Regions from separate parts of the Streptomyces violaceus genome, predicted to be linked through region 2. Evidence: riboswitches for the same ligand, from Rfam matches in the RefSeq annotation. Region 2 holds a riboswitch; each other region holds the start of a gene.
What was found. A riboswitch is a leader RNA that binds a small molecule or an ion and turns the genes downstream of it on or off. The one in region 2 is predicted to bind cyclic di-AMP.

Region 1: it holds a riboswitch for cyclic di-AMP, as region 2 does, so the genes downstream of both, OG542_RS05475 (M23 family metallopeptidase) here and OG542_RS16315 (transglycosylase SLT domain-containing protein) in region 2, are expected to answer to the same signal.
Region 3: it holds a riboswitch for cyclic di-AMP, as region 2 does, so the genes downstream of both, OG542_RS15325 (C40 family peptidase) here and OG542_RS16315 (transglycosylase SLT domain-containing protein) in region 2, are expected to answer to the same signal.
Region 4: it holds a riboswitch for cyclic di-AMP, as region 2 does, so the genes downstream of both, OG542_RS21425 (M23 family metallopeptidase) here and OG542_RS16315 (transglycosylase SLT domain-containing protein) in region 2, are expected to answer to the same signal.

Annotation. Positions count from the first base shown of each region.
Region 1 is NZ_CP107911.1:1,212,079-1,215,927, forward strand. It holds gene OG542_RS05470 (DUF6250 domain-containing protein) at 1-508, opposite strand, end outside; gene OG542_RS05475 (M23 family metallopeptidase) at 682-1,596, opposite strand; cyclic di-AMP (ydaO/yuaA leader) riboswitch at 1,599-1,762, opposite strand; gene OG542_RS05480 (alpha-galactosidase) at 2,080-3,849, opposite strand, start outside.
Region 2 is NZ_CP107911.1:3,645,175-3,649,023, reverse strand. It holds gene OG542_RS16320 (HAD family hydrolase) at 33-890, shown strand; gene OG542_RS16315 (transglycosylase SLT domain-containing protein) at 854-1,630, opposite strand; cyclic di-AMP (ydaO/yuaA leader) riboswitch at 1,634-1,808, opposite strand; gene OG542_RS16310 (polyprenyl synthetase family protein) at 2,313-3,323, shown strand; gene OG542_RS16305 (LolA family protein) at 3,555-3,849, shown strand, end outside.
Region 3 is NZ_CP107911.1:3,451,112-3,454,960, reverse strand. It holds gene OG542_RS15330 (SLAC1 family transporter) at 1-953, opposite strand, end outside; gene OG542_RS15325 (C40 family peptidase) at 1,030-2,202, opposite strand; cyclic di-AMP (ydaO/yuaA leader) riboswitch at 2,211-2,368, opposite strand; gene pcrA (DNA helicase PcrA) at 2,673-3,849, shown strand, end outside.
Region 4 is NZ_CP107911.1:4,751,575-4,755,423, reverse strand. It holds gene OG542_RS21435 (PrsW family intramembrane metalloprotease) at 1-97, shown strand, start outside; gene OG542_RS21430 (aldo/keto reductase) at 125-1,069, opposite strand; gene OG542_RS21425 (M23 family metallopeptidase) at 1,233-2,264, opposite strand; cyclic di-AMP (ydaO/yuaA leader) riboswitch at 2,276-2,432, opposite strand; tRNA gene OG542_RS21420 (tRNA-Met) at 2,728-2,801, opposite strand; gene OG542_RS21415 (dihydrofolate reductase family protein) at 2,894-3,849, opposite strand, start outside.

The sequences.
Region 1 (3,849 bases), 2.4 Mb from region 2:
TGTAGTCGTAGATCAGGGGACGCACACCGGCCAGGCCCACGTAACGCCGAAGCCGGGTCGTGCTGTTGTAGTTGGCCCCGTACCCGGCGTAGTACGTCGTCAGGTGGTCGTACTCCTCCAGCGCCCCGCCACGCGACGTCGCGAAGAGGTCGTCCGGGGAGCGGACGTCGGTCGCGTTCCAGAAGTTGTTGAGGTCCGAGACCCGGTCGTTGACCCCACCCTCGGAGACGGGCGTGGCGGTGTACTCGAGGACGTACGGCCCTTCGATCCGCTGCCGGAACCAGACGGTCGCTCCGCTCGGTACGTCGATCTCCAGGACCCCGCGGGAGGCGGTGACGGTGCCGCCGTCCTGGAGTTCGGTCGCCCACCTGCCGAGGCCGTGGCAGAAGTCGTCGTGGGCGATCAGGCGGCGGTGACGGGGAGCGGCGTTCGCGGTCGCCGCCGGGGCGAGGGCGGCCAGGGCGGCTCCGGCGGCCAGGGCTCCGAACGTTCTCCGGGTGGTCGGCACGGGACACAACTCCTTCGGAAAGCGCTTGCACTCACGACGGGATCACTGTGTCCCAACTGCCGCGTCCTGTCGATCCCTTGAGACGATCGGCGGCCGCGCACACACCGAAGGCCGGACCCGGGGATCAGGGTCCGGCCTTCGGCCGCGTGTCAGGCAGGTGGTCGTGCGGTCGGTCAGCCCACGGAGACGCCGTGCGAGCGCAGGTAGGCGACCGGGTCCAGGTCCGAGCCGTAGTCCGGCGTGGTGCGGATCTCGAAGTGCAGGTGCGGTCCGGTCACGTTGCCGGTCGCACCGGACAGGCCGATCTGCTGCCCGGCGGTCACAGTTTGGCCGGCCGAGACGGAGAGCGAGGAGAGGTGGGCGTACTGCGCGTACTTGCCGTCCTCGAGCTGGATGACGACCTGGTTGCCGTACGCGCCGCCCCAGCCGGCGGAGACGACCGTGCCCGCGCCGACGGCCTTGAGCGAGGTGCCGGTCGGGACGACGAAGTCGACACCGGTGTGGTAGCCGCTGGACCACATGTTGCCGGACATGTGGTACGGCGTGCCGACAGAGGCGCCGTCCACCGGAAGGCTGAAGCCGGAAGCCTCGGCGGCCGGCTTGGCGGCAGCCGGCTTCGCGGCGGTGTCGGCCTTGGAGGACGACTCGCCGGCGGACGACTTCTCGGCCGAAGCCTTCGGCGCCTTCGGCGCGGACGACTGCGCCTTGGGCTCACCCGCCGCCTTCTTGCCGACCGAGAGCTTCAGGCCCGGGTGGATCAGCGACGGGTCGGCACCGACCGCGTCACGGTTGTCGGCGTAGAGCTTCTTCCAGCCACCGCTGACGTTCTGGTCTTCGGCGATCTTCGCGAGATAGTCGCCGGCCTTCACGGTGTACGTGCGAGCGCCCGTGGCCTTTTCGGCGGCCTTCTTCCCGGCGGCCGGAGCGGACTGGACGGCCTTTTTCGGAGCCGACTGCGGGGTGGCGGCGTGGGCGCCGGCGGCCCCCATGAGCGGAAGGGCGAGGGCGGCCCCGCCGGTTCCGGCGACGGCGATGGAGCGGGTGAAGCGCTGGGTCTTCGGGCGGCGGTGCTTACCCTTCGCGGGCATGGCGATTTCCTCTCCGTCGCCTGCGAGGTGAGCTGTCGGGTTCGGGCTGGAGATGCCCGGCCGCGCCGAGGCGCGGCTTAACCCCAAGCCGTTCCGGGAACCGGAACAGGCGTCTTACCTGTGGGTCCCCCGCTCCTGCCGTACGTCGGGTCAGCGTGTGGGGCTCCGGGCGGCGGCAGGATTAGGCGTCCGTCCGGATTGGTGTGGAACGTAAGCGACCAAGACGCAATGGGACAAGCTTGCGGTTGCCGGTGAGAGCGTTTTTCTTGACGCGTCGGCACATTTCCCGTCACCGAGCGTGGATTACCGATCTCCGACTTTCCTCAATGTCCCTGAATAACGCAGGAATTACGTGAACATGACGACAACAGATCGTCACGAATATGACGATGGTCACGCACCCCGACCTCATCTCCTTTACGATCGGGGCACGTTATACCGAAGCACCTTAAGTGCCCTATTCGCCTTATTCGGACAGAACGACTACTTGAGCCTAAGGCGGACGACCGCGGCATCCAGGTCGCCCCGCAGGCCGACTCGCAGCCCATGATGGGCGAGTACGACCCCTCGGTGAACTTCGCCCGTTTCAAGGCATTCGTACGTCGCTGTCGGGTCGAGGCCTCGCAGCCGGAGCGCCGGAACAGGCTCGCCGTAGCGCTGCGCCTGGAGCCAGGCGAGGACGACGGTCTCGTCACCGAGGACGTACTGGACCGCACTCAGGCCGCCCTCCGGGGGCCGCAGCCGGTACAGGTCGCCGCGCTGCACCACGGGCCGGATCTCCTTGTAGAGCCCCACCCACTGCCGCGCCTCGGCGAGCTCCTCCGCCGTCCACTTCGTGAGGTCGCCGCCCACCCCGAGCACCCCGGCCATGGCACTGACGAACCGGAACCGCAGGGAGCTGGCCCGCTGGTTGAGCATGGCGTTCGGACTGTCGGTGACCCAGGCGGCCATGACCCGGGCCGGATGGATCTGGCTGAAGCCGTGCTGGATGGCGAGCCGGTCGAGCGGGTCGGTGTTGTCGGAGGTCCACACCTGGTCCGTACGGCCCAGCACCCCGAGGTCGATCCGGCCGCCGCCGCCCGAGCAGGACTCGAAGGCCACGCCCGGGTGGGCCGCCCGCAGTCGGTCCAGCAGGCCGTACAGGGCGCGGACGTGGTCGACCCACAGCCGCTGCGGGTAGGGGTCGTCCGGCCAGCCGGCATCGGAGAAGCAGCGGTTGAAGTCCCACTTGACGTAGTCGATCGGCGCACCGGAGAGCAGCCCGTCGAGCCGCTCCCACAGGTACTCCTGGACGTCCTCGCGGGCGAGGTTCAATACGAGCTGATTGCGGAACTCCGTCCGCTTTCGTCCCGTTTGGTGCTGCACCCAGTCGGGGTGCGCGCGGTACAGGTCGCTGTCCGCGTTGACCATCTCCGGCTCGACCCAGATCCCGAACTGCATGCCGAGACCGTGCACATGGTCGGCGAGCGGCTTCAGCCCGCCCGGGAAGCGGTCGGGGTTGGGCGTCCAGTCACCGAGCCCGGCCCGGTCGCTGGTCCGGGACCCGAACCAGCCGTCGTCGACCACGAACAGCTCGACGCCCATGGCCGCGGCCCGCGCGGCGAGCGCCCGCTGCTGCTCCTCGGAGATGTCGAACTCGGTGGCCTCCCAGGAGTTGAACAGCACCGGCCGGTCCCGGTCCGCGTCCGGGACGACGTGGGTCCGCTGGTAGGCGTGCCAGGAGCGGCTCGCCCCGCCGAAGCCGCCGTCGCTCCAGAGCCCGGCGAAGACGGGGGTCGTGTACGACTCGCCCGTGCCCAGCATCAGCAGGCCCGAGTCGTCGTAGCCGGCGCCGCCGGTGATCTGCACACGGGCGTCCGGGAGCTGGGCCACGGCGACGCGCCAGGACCCGGACCAGCCCAGTGCGCAGCTGTAGACCTCGCCGCGCTCCTCGGTGGCGTCGGTGTCGAGGGCGACCCACGGCAGGTGCTGGTGGGAGGTGTGGCCGCGGCGGCTGCCGATGACCTTCTCGCCGTGGGTGAGGGCGGAGCGCGTCAGCCGCGACTCGGCGCCCCAGCGGCCGTGCAGCTGGGACAGCCGCCAGGTATCCCGGTCGGGCAGGGTCCAGGTGGCGGAGTCGGCGCGCAGCAGCTCGACGGCCGGCCCCCGGTTGTCCAGGGTCACCCAGCGCTCGACCACATCCGTCGAGGAACGCATCCGGTAGTGCAGCGTGACGGCGAGGTCGCCGTCACGGAACCGCAGCCGCAGCTCTCC
Region 2 (3,849 bases):
ACGAAGGGGCGCGCTGTCCGTATTCTCTGATCATGGCCGCACCCATCGCATATTCACTCATCGCCACCGACCTGGACGGAACGCTGCTGCGCGGCGACGACACCCTCTCCGACCGGTCGCTCGCCGCGCTCGCGCGGGTGGCGGACACCGGTGCACAGCACCTCGTGGTGACGGGCCGGCCGGCGCCGCGTGTGCGACCGCTCCTCGACGACCTCCGCTGCACGGGGCTCGCGGTGTGCGGGCAGGGCGCGCAGGTGTACGACGCCGGCGCGGACCGGCTGCTGTGGTCCATCACCCTGGACCGGGAACTGGCGGAGACCGCGCTCGGCAAGATCGAGGCCGAGGTGGGGCAGGTGTACGCCGCGGTCGACCAGGACGGGGTCGACGGGCTCACGCTCATCGAGCCGGGCTATCTCATGCCGCACCCGACCCTGCCGGCCGTACGGGTCGACCGGCGCGACGAGCTGTGGGGCGCGCCGATCAGCAAGGTGCTGCTGCGCCATCCCTGTCTGACGGACGACGAGTTGGCGGCGACGGCCCGTTCGGTGGTCGGCTCACTGGCGACGGTGACGATGTCGGGGCCCGGCACGGTCGAGCTCCAGCCGTGCGGCGTCACCAAGGCGACGGGCCTGGCGCTGGCCGCCGAGCATCTGGGGCTGCGGCCGGCGGACACCATCGCCTTCGGTGACATGCCCAACGACATTCCGATGTTCGACTGGGCGGCCCACGGCGTCGCGATGGCGAACGCCCATCCCGAACTCAAGGCCGTGGCCGACGAGGTCACCCTGTCGAACGAGGACGACGGCATCGCCGTCGTCCTCGAACGACTGCTGGGCGGGACGGCTCAGACGGCTCAGTACGGGCCGTTGACGTTGTCGATCGAGCCGTAGCGGTCGGCCGCGTAGTTGCAGGCAGCGGTGATGTTGGCGACCGGGTCGTACGGGTCCCACGACGTGCCGTCCACGTGGTAGGCCTGGAAGGTCGGGTCGATGGTCTGGAGCAGACCCTTGGACGGGGTGCCCTTGGCGGCGTTCGAGTCCCAGTTGTTGATGGCCTGGGGGTTGCCCGACGACTCGCGCATGACGTTGCGGTAGATGCCGTCGTACGAACCCGGGATCCCCTTCTGCGCCATGACGTCCAGCGCCTCGCGGATCCACCCGTCGAGGTTGTTCGCGTAGGTCTTCGCGGAGGCCTGGGTGGCCTTGGCGGCGCCACCGGCGGGCTTCGCGGCCGGCTTGGCGGGGGCGGACGACTTGGTCGCCTTCTTCGCGGCGGCCGCCTTGGTCGTCGACACCTTCAGCTTCAGGCCCGGGTGGATCAGCTTCGGGTCGTCTCCGACGGCGGAGCGGTTGTCCTTGTAGAGCTTCTTCCAGCCGCCCGAGACGTCGTACTTGTCCGCGATGCGGTAGAGCGTGTCGCCCTTGGCCACGGTGTACGTGAGCGACTTGGGCTGGGCCGCCTGGGGCACGGACTGTGCGACGGCGGGTGCGCTCTGCGGCGCCTCGGCGGCGCTCGCGTAGGTGGCTCCGAGGAGCGGGAGGGTGAGTGCCGCTCCGCCGGTGCCTGCGATGGCGACACCTCGGGTGAGCGGGTTGGTTCTGGGGCGACGGTGCTTGCCTCGTCCGGCCATGGCGATGTTCCTCTCCGGCGCCTGCGAGGTGAGCTGTCGGGTTCGGGCCGGGAGGTGCCCGGCCGCGTACGGCGGTGTACTGCCGTGCGCGGCTTAACCCCGAGCCGTGCCGCTGTGCGGACCGGCGACTTACCTGGGTCCCCCGCTCCTGCCCTGCGTGAGTGGTCGGTTCGTGTGGGGGTCCGGGCGGCGGCAGGATTCGGCGTCCGCCGGACAGGCCGGGAACGTATGCGAGAGCACATGTCGGGAACAAGCACCGGAGTCACATATCGCGCGGTTGACCTTGGTCAGGGGTGATTGGTCCGCTTGATCCTTTGCGACTGTCAAGGCTCAACTGGCGTTCGGCTGAAGGGGGTACGGGTTGATGTCGGGGTGGGGCGGCACAGGGGTTAACGTGATTCAACTCACTGATCACGAGCCTGTGGGGCAATTGCCGTCAAAGGGAATTTGCTCAATCGTCATGGCAAATCGTGAATATCTCACTATCGACTGGTAAGTCGATAAATGTCTGTTCTTATGGCCTGATCAAAAACATAACGGTCGTGATCAGATACCACCCGGCCTGTAACCATGGGCGCTGGCGGTGATCGAAACGTGACCGGATACGCTGACTCGAGTGATGGCAGCGACCTATCGACAATCCGCGTAATCACCGGCAGACACAGCAGACAGGAGACCCCTCGTGACCGACGTCGGGCCGTTCGGGCTGAGCGTGCGGGACCAGGCTCTGGAAGCCGATGTCCAGGCCGGGTTGGCGGCTGTCGAGGAAGGCTTGTTCGAGGCCACCAAGAGCGAGGTGCCCTTCATCACGGAGGCCGCCCAGCACCTGGTGCGGGCCGGCGGCAAGCGGTTCCGTCCGCTGCTCGTGATGCTCTCCGCCCAGTTCGGTGACCCGTACGCGCCCGGGATCGTGCCGTCGGCCGTCGTCGTGGAGCTGACCCACCTCGCCACGCTGTACCACGACGACGTGATGGACGAGGCGACGGTGCGCCGCGGAGTGGCGAGTGCGAACACCCGCTGGGGCAACTCCGTCGCGGTCCTCACCGGCGACTTCCTCTTCGCCCGTGCCTCGCACACCCTGGCCGACCTCGGTCCGGAGGCGGTGCGGGTGCAGGCCGAGGCGTTCGAACGGCTGGTGACCGGGCAGATCCTGGAGACGGCCGGACCGCAGGACGGCCGCGACCCCGTCGAGCACTACCTGGACGTGCTGGGCGGCAAGACCGGTTCGCTGGTGGCGGTGTCGTGCCGGTTCGGCGCCATGATGTCCGGCGCCGACGAGACGACCGTGGACGTGCTGACCCAGTACGGCGAGCGGCTCGGCGTCGCCTTCCAGCTCGCGGACGACGTCCTGGACATCGCCTCCGACTCGCACGAGTCCGGCAAGACGCCGGGCACCGATCTGCGCGAGGGCATCCCCACGATGCCGGTGCTGCGGCTGCGCGAGCGGGCGGCCCGGCTCGGGCTCGCGGACGACATCGCCTTGTGCGAGCTGCTGGACTCCGACCTCACCGACGACGAACGGCACGCCGAGGCCCTGCGCCAGCTGCGGGCTCACCCGGCGCTGGAGCAGGCCCGGAAGGACACCGTCCGCTACGCCCAGGACGCCCGCTCGGCCCTGGCCCCCCTGCCCGAGTGCGCCGCGAAGACGGCACTCGTGGAACTGTGCGACGCGGTGGTGCACCGGGCCGGCTAGCCGGTCTTTCCCGCACGACCCCTACGGGTCGGGGGAGAAGCCGCCCCTCCGTGTCATACCCCAGCAGTACGTGGAGTTGAGTCCGGGGTCTGACGTATTTCCCTGGCCGATTTGGTCAGATGGACACCACGGAAACACCACTCCTCACCTGTTCGGGTGAGAATGGCGGCTCAGGGACGAGTGCGTGGACGAACACGGACAGCCGCCGCCGACCACGGAGGTAGGGCACACATGGCACCGTACGCATCCGACGACAGCACGACCGGCGGGGAGGTCGACGAGCAGCGCTCCGGGCGGCGCAAAGCCGCGCGGTACGTCGTCCCGGTCACGGTGATGGGGGTGGCGGCCGCGACGATCGGGCTGGTCCCCGCACTTGCCGACTCCGGTGACCCCGACCTCCCGAAGATCACCGCACAGCAGCTCATCGAGAAGATAGCGAAGTCGGACGTCCAGCAGCTGTCCGGCACCGTGAAGATCAGCACGGACCTCGGGCTGCCGGACCTGGGCGGGCTGGAGAGCAGCCTGA
Region 3 (3,849 bases), 190 kb from region 2:
GTCCAGGCGGTGGCCACGAGCCACGCCGCCACCGCGATCCACAACAGCGCCTCCCCGAAGCCGTCGAGCCAGGAGACATCGAGGGCGACGGCGACGGCCAGTGCCGCCGTCCCCGTCTTGGCCCAGGTGAACACGGTCGCCCAGCGGCGGACGTCACGGCGCGGCCGGGGCCGTACGAACTCGGCGGCGAACAGGACGGCGTAGCAGACCAGCGCGAGCACGAGCAGCACGACGGTCACGGTGCGCAGGACGTCCCGGTCGTCCACGTTCCACAGGTACAGACGTGCGCTGTCGGCGCTGAGCAGCCGCGCCCCGGCGAGCGCCGAGAGGGCGAGCGCCCCGCCCGCGAGCCAGTGATCGCCGGTCCCCTCGGCCACCTGCCGCACATCGAAACGGACCAGGGCGAGGACGTACAGCACCAGCCCCAGCCAGAACAGCACCAGAGCCGCGTGCGCGAGCCAGGCCGCCGGCTCGGCCGCGGCCAGCGTGGCGCCGAGCACGGCGAGCCCCTGCGTGGCCATGCAGCGCGCGAACACCGTCCCGGGCCTGCGCCGCTCCCCGCCCTGCGGGACGAGGACGAGCGGCACCGGCCAGAGCAGTACGGCGAGCACCAGCAGAGTCACGGCCAGAGCCTGGGCGCCGGCCGCCGAGAAGGCGGCCCCCAGGACGGCCGTCGCCGCCACGGTGGTGAGGGCGGCCGTGGTGACGCTCTCCAGGACGCCCGGCCTGCGCGCATACGCCCGCCACCTGGTCCCGGCCCGCAGCAGCCGCAGGGTGAAGTCCGCGGCGAACACCAGCCAGGCCGCGCAGGCCAGGCCGAGGGTGATGCGTGAGAGGACCTCGTACCCCGCCAGATCCAGACCGACCGACAGGGTGCCGGTCGTCAGCACAGCGGCACTGGCCGCCGGAGCACGCTGCGCCCACCAGGCGACAGAGGGGGAGGGGCCGGGCATGGGGCCGATGCTAGGAGGCCCCGCGCGCGTTACGGGCAGGGCACGCGCGCGGGGTCCCAAAAACCTGCGAGACCCGTCAGGCCGGCCGCACCACGCTGTGGATCGACGACTCGCCGTCGTAGTAGATCGACTCCTCGCGCACGTACGTGCCGGGCTTCGGAGCGTGGATCATCATGCCGTTGCCGATGTAGATGCCGACGTGGGTGACATCGTCGTAGAAGAAGACCAGGTCACCGGGCTGGGCGTCGGCCAGGGGGACCGTGGTGCCGACGTTGACCTGGTCGTACGTCGTGCGCGGCAGGGTCACCCCGGCGGCCTTCCAGGCGGCCTGGGTGATGCCGGAGCAGTCGTAGGAGCCGGGGCCGGTGGCGCCCCAGACGTACGGCTTGCCGATCTGCGCGCGGGCGAAGGCGAGCGCCTTGTCGGCCTTGGTGGCGTACGAGGAGTCGGGCACGGTGGACGACGAGGACGAACCCGAACCCGCCGAGGAGGAGCCGCTGCCCTGCTGCTGGGCGGCTTCCTGCTCCTGCTCCTTCTGCTGCTCGGCCTGCTGCCGGGCCAGCTCGGCGGCCTTGCGGGCGGCCTCCTGCTGCTTCTCCTTCTCGATCGCCGCGAGCCGCGCCTTCTCCTCGGCGGTCAGCTTCGACAGCAGCTCGCGCGCGTCGGCGAGCTTCCTCTGCACGGTCGCCTTGGCCGTCTTCAGGTCGCCCTGTGACTCGGTGAGCGTCTCGAGGCTCTCGGCGGCCTCCTGACGCTTCTCCATCGTCTCGGACTGCTGAGTGATGTAGTCGTCGACCGCCACCTTCTGACGGCCGGTCATCCGGTCCATCAGCTGGGTCTGGTCGAAGTAGTCCTGCGGGGTGTCCGCGAGCAGGAACGTGGCGGTGTCCGGAGCGGAGGCGCCGGTGCGGTACTGGGCGGCGGCGAAGGTGCCCAGCTCCTCCCGCGCCTCGTTGAGCTTCTCGGTGCGCTGGGCGACGTCGTCGAGGAGGGTGTCCACGCGCTTGCGCTGCTTGGCGGTCTTCTCCTTGGCTCCGTTGTACTTCTCGGTCGCGGACCCCGCCTGGCGGTAGAGGTCGTCGACCTTTTTCTCGACTTCCTCCAGGCTGGGCTTGTCGTCGGCCTCGGGGGCGGCGTTGGCCGACTGGGACAGCAGGGCCACGGAGGTGAGGGCCGCCGTTGCGAAGGCGGGGGTCCGTATGCCTGCCACGCGCGAACCCGTAGGACGCGACTTGCGGTGCGACGCCAAGGGAGGCGACTCCTTCCATGCTCCGCCTACCGGGTTAGCTGTCGGGTTCGGGCGGGTACTTCGGAAGGGTTGCCCTACGGCCCTCTCCGGAAAGGGAGTCGGGCCGATTCACCCCGGGGTCTCGGTGGGTCCCCGGCTCTGGCTGCCGCTGCGGCACGCCGGACTCGGCGGAGGCCACGCGGCCCGGCGACGTTCGCCGGTGGGGTTCGTGTGGCCTCCTCGCACGTTAGCCAACTCGTGTGGCCCTTGTGAAGGTTGATGGGTGATATGCCCGATACATTTCCGTGACCTTGCTCATGAGTGTCGCCGAGAGTGATCAATCGAGGGGGGTTGGTCATCATTCGCACGCAATTGTGAAGGCTGTAGCGACCTGTGATCGCGCGGACCTGGAGGGTGACAGGGGGGTCCTTTCGGCGATGTTCTCAGGGCGGCGGCGGGCTGTCAGTGGGGCGCCCTAGACTCGGAGAGCGATGAGCAGCCTCTTTGACGACAGCTTCCTGGCGGACCTCCAGGCCCAGCGGGGCCCCGCGGACGAGCCCCCGCCACCGCCCGAGGACGATCACGTACCGGAGCCGGTTCCGGACGATCTGTTCGGCGGGAAGTTCGACGCGCCGCCGGACCGTGACGCCTACTACCGGGGCGGCGCCGCGCGCCCGCCGGTGGACGCCGCCGCGCTCCTGGAGGGGCTGAACGACAACCAGCGCGCCGCCGTCGTGCACTCCGGCTCCCCGCTGCTCATCGTGGCCGGTGCCGGTTCCGGCAAGACCCGCGTGCTCACCCACCGCATCGCCCACCTGCTCGCAGAGCGGGACGTCCACCCGGGCCAGATCCTCGCCATCACCTTCACCAACAAGGCCGCCGGCGAGATGAAGGAGCGCGTCGAGCAGCTCGTCGGCCCCCGCGCGAACGCCATGTGGGTGATGACGTTCCACAGCGCCTGTGTGCGCATCCTGCGCCGGGAGAGCAAGAAGCTCGGCTTCACGTCGAGCTTCTCGATCTACGACGCCGCCGACTCCAAGCGCCTGATGGCCCTGGTCTGCCGCGACCTGGACCTCGACCCCAAGCGCTTCCCGCCGAAGTCCTTCAGCGCCAAGATCAGCAACCTGAAGAACGAGCTGATCGACGAGGAGGACTTCGCCGCCCAGGCCGCCGACGGCTTCGAGAAGACCCTCGCCCAGGCCTACGTGATGTACCAGTCGCGGCTGCGCGAGGCGAACGCCCTCGACTTCGACGACCTGATCATGACGACGGTCAACCTGCTGCGCGCCTTCCCGGACGTCGCCGAGCACTACCACCGCCGCTTCCGCCACGTCCTCGTGGACGAGTACCAGGACACCAACCACGCCCAGTACGCCCTCGTCCGGGAGCTCGTGGGCACCTCCGAGCACCCCGTCGACGTACCGCCCAGCGCGGACGACCTGCCGCCCGCCGAGCTCTGCGTGGTGGGTGACGCCGACCAGTCGATCTACGCCTTCCGCGGCGCGACGATCCGCAACATCCTCCAGTTCGAGGAGGACTACCCGGACGCGACGACGATCCTGCTGGAGCAGAACTACCGCTCCACGCAGACGATCCTGAGCGCGGCCAACGCGGTCATCGAGCGCAACGAGTCCCGCCGCCCCAAGAACCTGTGGACCAACGCGGGCA
Region 4 (3,849 bases), 1.1 Mb from region 2:
GTACGGCCATCCGACGACGCCGTACTACTCCGCCCCGGCGACGCCGTACCCCGCGTACGAGACGGCGTACCCCGCGTACAACCCGTACCGGTCGTAGCCGAGGCGGCCGGCCCACGCGGACCGCTCAGGCCGAAGCCTCCGTGAGACGGCCGACCTCCGCCTCCGTCAGCGTGAGCTCCCCGACCTCGACCAGCGCCGGCAGCTGCTCCACCGTCCGCGCGGACGCGATCGGCGCCGCCACCGTCGGCCGGGCCGCGAGCCAGGCCAGGGCGACCGTCGCGACGGGGGCGTCGTGGGCCGCGGCGATCTCGTCAAGGGCGTCGAGGACCCGCAGGCCCCGCTCGGTCTCCAGGTGCTTGGCGGCACCGCCGGCCCGCGCGCTGTCGACGGTCGTGCCGGGCCGGTACTTGCCGGTGAGGAAGCCGGACGCGAGCGCGTAGTACGGGACGGCCGCCAGGCCGGAGCGCTCGGCGAGGTCCTGGAGCTCACCCTCGTAGGTGTCGCGGGAGACCAGGTTGTAGTGGGGCTGGAGCGCCACATAGCGGGCGAGGCCCTCGCGGTCGGAGAACTCCAGGGAGGCCCGCAGCCGCTCCGCCGAGATGTTGGAGGCGGCTATGTGCCGCACCTTGCCGGCCTTCACCAGGTCGTCGAGCGCCCCGATGATCTCCTCCACCGGCACGTCGGGCTGGTCGAAGTGGGTGTAGTAGAGGTCGATGTAGTCGGTGCGCAGGCGGCGCAGCGAGGCGTCGGCAGCGGCCTTGATGTTGGCGGCGGACAGGCCCTGGAACTCGGGGTGCTGGCTGACCTTGGTGGCCACGACGACGTCGGCGCGGTTGCCGCGCGCCTGAAGCCACTTGCCGAGGACGGTCTCGGACTCGCCGCCCTGGTTGCCGTCCACCCACGCCGAGTAGACGTCGGCGGTGTCGACGAAGTTGCCGCCGACGGCGGTGTACGCGTCGAGGACGGCGAACGACCGGTCCTCGTCGGCGGTCCAGCCGAAGACGTTGCCGCCGAGGGCGAGCGGGAAGATTTCGAGGTCGGAGGAGCCGAGCTTGCGAAGAGAAGTCATGCTCCTCGTCAACGGCCGTGCCGGAGCGGCTCATTCCAGGGCGGACGCAAAGGTCCTGTAAACGCCCCCCGTACACACCGGCGACGCACACACCGAAGACCGGTAGCCCTGACGTCGGGGGGTCGTCGTCAGGGCTACCGGTGCTTCGACTGGCTTCTGCCGCTTACGGGTTCAGTCCCTTGCCCCGCAGCCACGCCATCGGGTCGATGCCGCTGCTGGAGCCACCGGAGTGAACCTCGAGGTGCAGGTGGGCCCCGGTGACGTTGCCGGTGGCACCGACGCGGCCGATGACATCGCCCGTGCTGACCTTCTGGCCGACGCTGACGCCGATGGAGGACTGGTGCGCGTACCAGATCTCCGTGCCGTCATCGAGGGTGAGGACGGTCTTGTAGCCGTACGAGCCGTTCCAGCCCGCCTCGGTGATGGTGCCGCTGTGCACCGCCTTGATCGGCGTGCCCGTGGGAGCGGCGAAGTCGAGACCCGTGTGGTAGCCGGAGGACCAGTAGGCGCCGGCCTGACCGAAGCTCGAGGTGAGGGTGTACGAGGAGGTCGGCAGCGTGAACTGCTTGGCGAGGGCGGCGAGCCGCTCGGCCTCGGCCTTCTTCTTGGCCTCCTCCTCCGCCTTCCTCTTGGCTTCGGCGGCCTTGGCCTTGGCCTCCTGCTCCGCCTTGGCCACGGCTTCAGCGGCCGCCTTCTCGGCGGCGTCGGCGGCGTCCTGCGCGGCCTTGGTGTCGATCTGGTCCTGCTGGTACTCGACCTGGGCCATGATCCGGGCGCGCAGCGCCTCGCCGGCACCGGAGGAGTTCTCCTCGGTGTCCGCCGTGACCGTGCCGAGACCGCTGAGCGGAGTCGAGGAACCCGCGGGGGTGTCGTCGTCCGAGATGAGGGAACCCACCGAGGGCAGGTCCGGCACGGAGATGGACACCGGCGGCTTGCCGGTCTGGGCGCTGGCCATGCCGCCCGCGCCCACGGCGGCTATGACGCCGACGCCCAGGACGGTGGAGCTGCGGGCGAGGCCTCCGCCTCGCTGCTTGGTGACGCGATGCCGGCCACGGACGGGACGGATGGATTCCTCGGTGGGGTTCCACTCCTGGAACGGGCCCTCGTCGGTGCGCTGACCGCCGTAGCCGAATTTTTCGGTGTCGCGCTGGTTGCGCGCGAACGGGGCCGCGGGGGCAGGCCGGTTGGACGCCACGTGGGCGTACTCCTTTCCTTCCTTCTCGCCTACCGGGTTAGCTGACGGGTTCGGAGCAGGAAGGTCTCCTACGCGCGTATAACAACCGTGCTTCCACGGCGGTTTACGCCCGATTCACCCCAAGTGGTGGTTCCCCGGTTCCCTTTCGGGATTCGGCGCGTGCGCACGGAGCCGCCTTCTGTGACGGCTGGGACGACCGCGCTGCGTTATCGAACGTTAATAGACCCGGGGAGTGGATTCCAGCGATTCCACTTGATCATTAACCTTTTTCGTGCGGACTTACCTGCCATGACCGGCCCAAATCGGGCGAGTTGACCGCTCCGTAAGTGACTGCTGGGTATTGACGGTGTGTCAGTTGCCATGCGGAGCGATGAGCTGCGCTCACTGGCAGTAACGGAGGTGCGGAAACCCGGAAATACACCGAGGGCCGGAACCCTTTCGGATTCCGGCCCTCGGCCTTCAGTAGCGGGGACAGGATTTGAACCTGCGACCTCTGGGTTATGAGCCCAGCGAGCTACCGAGCTGCTCCACCCCGCGTCGTTGTGATTCCAGTGTACGCCATCCGCGGGACCACTCGTGACCACCCCATGCTGAGCAGGTTGCCGGTGCGGGGTCCGCCCTCGCCTCCCCTACAGCAGATGGCGGTTCGGGGCCTTGGCCCGGTGCTCGTGTTCCGGGAGTGCGACGACCTCCGCCCCGCCGGCCGCCAGCACGCCGCTGCCGTCGGCGTCCGGGACGAAGGTGTCCGGCTCGCGCCAGGCGGTGACCACTCGGCGTACGCCCGCGTCGAGGAGCAGCCGGGCACAGGGTGCGGGGCGGGAGGCGCGGCGGGCACAGGGCTCCAGGCTGCTGTAGACCGTGGCGGTGGCGAGTCGCGGGTCGGACGGGTCGAGCTTCGCCAGGGCCGCCTCCTCGGCGTGCGCGACCGGGTCGTCGCCCTCGCGGGAGTGGCCGCGGGCCAGTTCCGTACCGTCGGCCGCGACCACCACCGCGCCCACGCTGAACGCCGTGTCCGACGGCGGGCAGAGGTCCGCCAGTTCGCAGGCGAGGGCCAGCCAGTGGTGGTCGGCCGCGGTGGCGAGGGAGCCGGTACCGGGGGCGGTGGGTTCGTACCGCATCAGGACGACGTCCTCGATGGGCCGCGTCTCCAGCAGCCGGAGCCGGCCGCCCTGGTAGCCGCCGGGCCCGAAGAGGCGGGGCGCCTTCGGATCGCCCACGAAGAGCGGGGCGAGGACCAGCTGGAGTTCGTCGGCGAGGCCCTGGGTGAGGAGCTGGGTGTGGATCAGGCCGCCGCCCTCGACCATGAGCCGTCGCACACCCCGTACGTCGTGCAGGTGGGTGAGGAGCCGCCGCCAGTCGAGGTCGGTGCCGAGGGGGACCACGTCGGTGGCGAGGCCGAGGGCCCGGGCACGCTCGGCGCCCTGGTCGCTCGTGTAGAGGACCTTCTCGCCGCCGGTGTGCCAGAACCGCGCCTCCGGGTCGAGGTCGCCCGAGCCGCTGACGGTCACCTTGAGGGGGTATGCCGGCCGGCCGGCGGCTGTGCGGGCGGCGCGCCGCTCGTCCGAGTTGACCAGCAGGCGCGGGT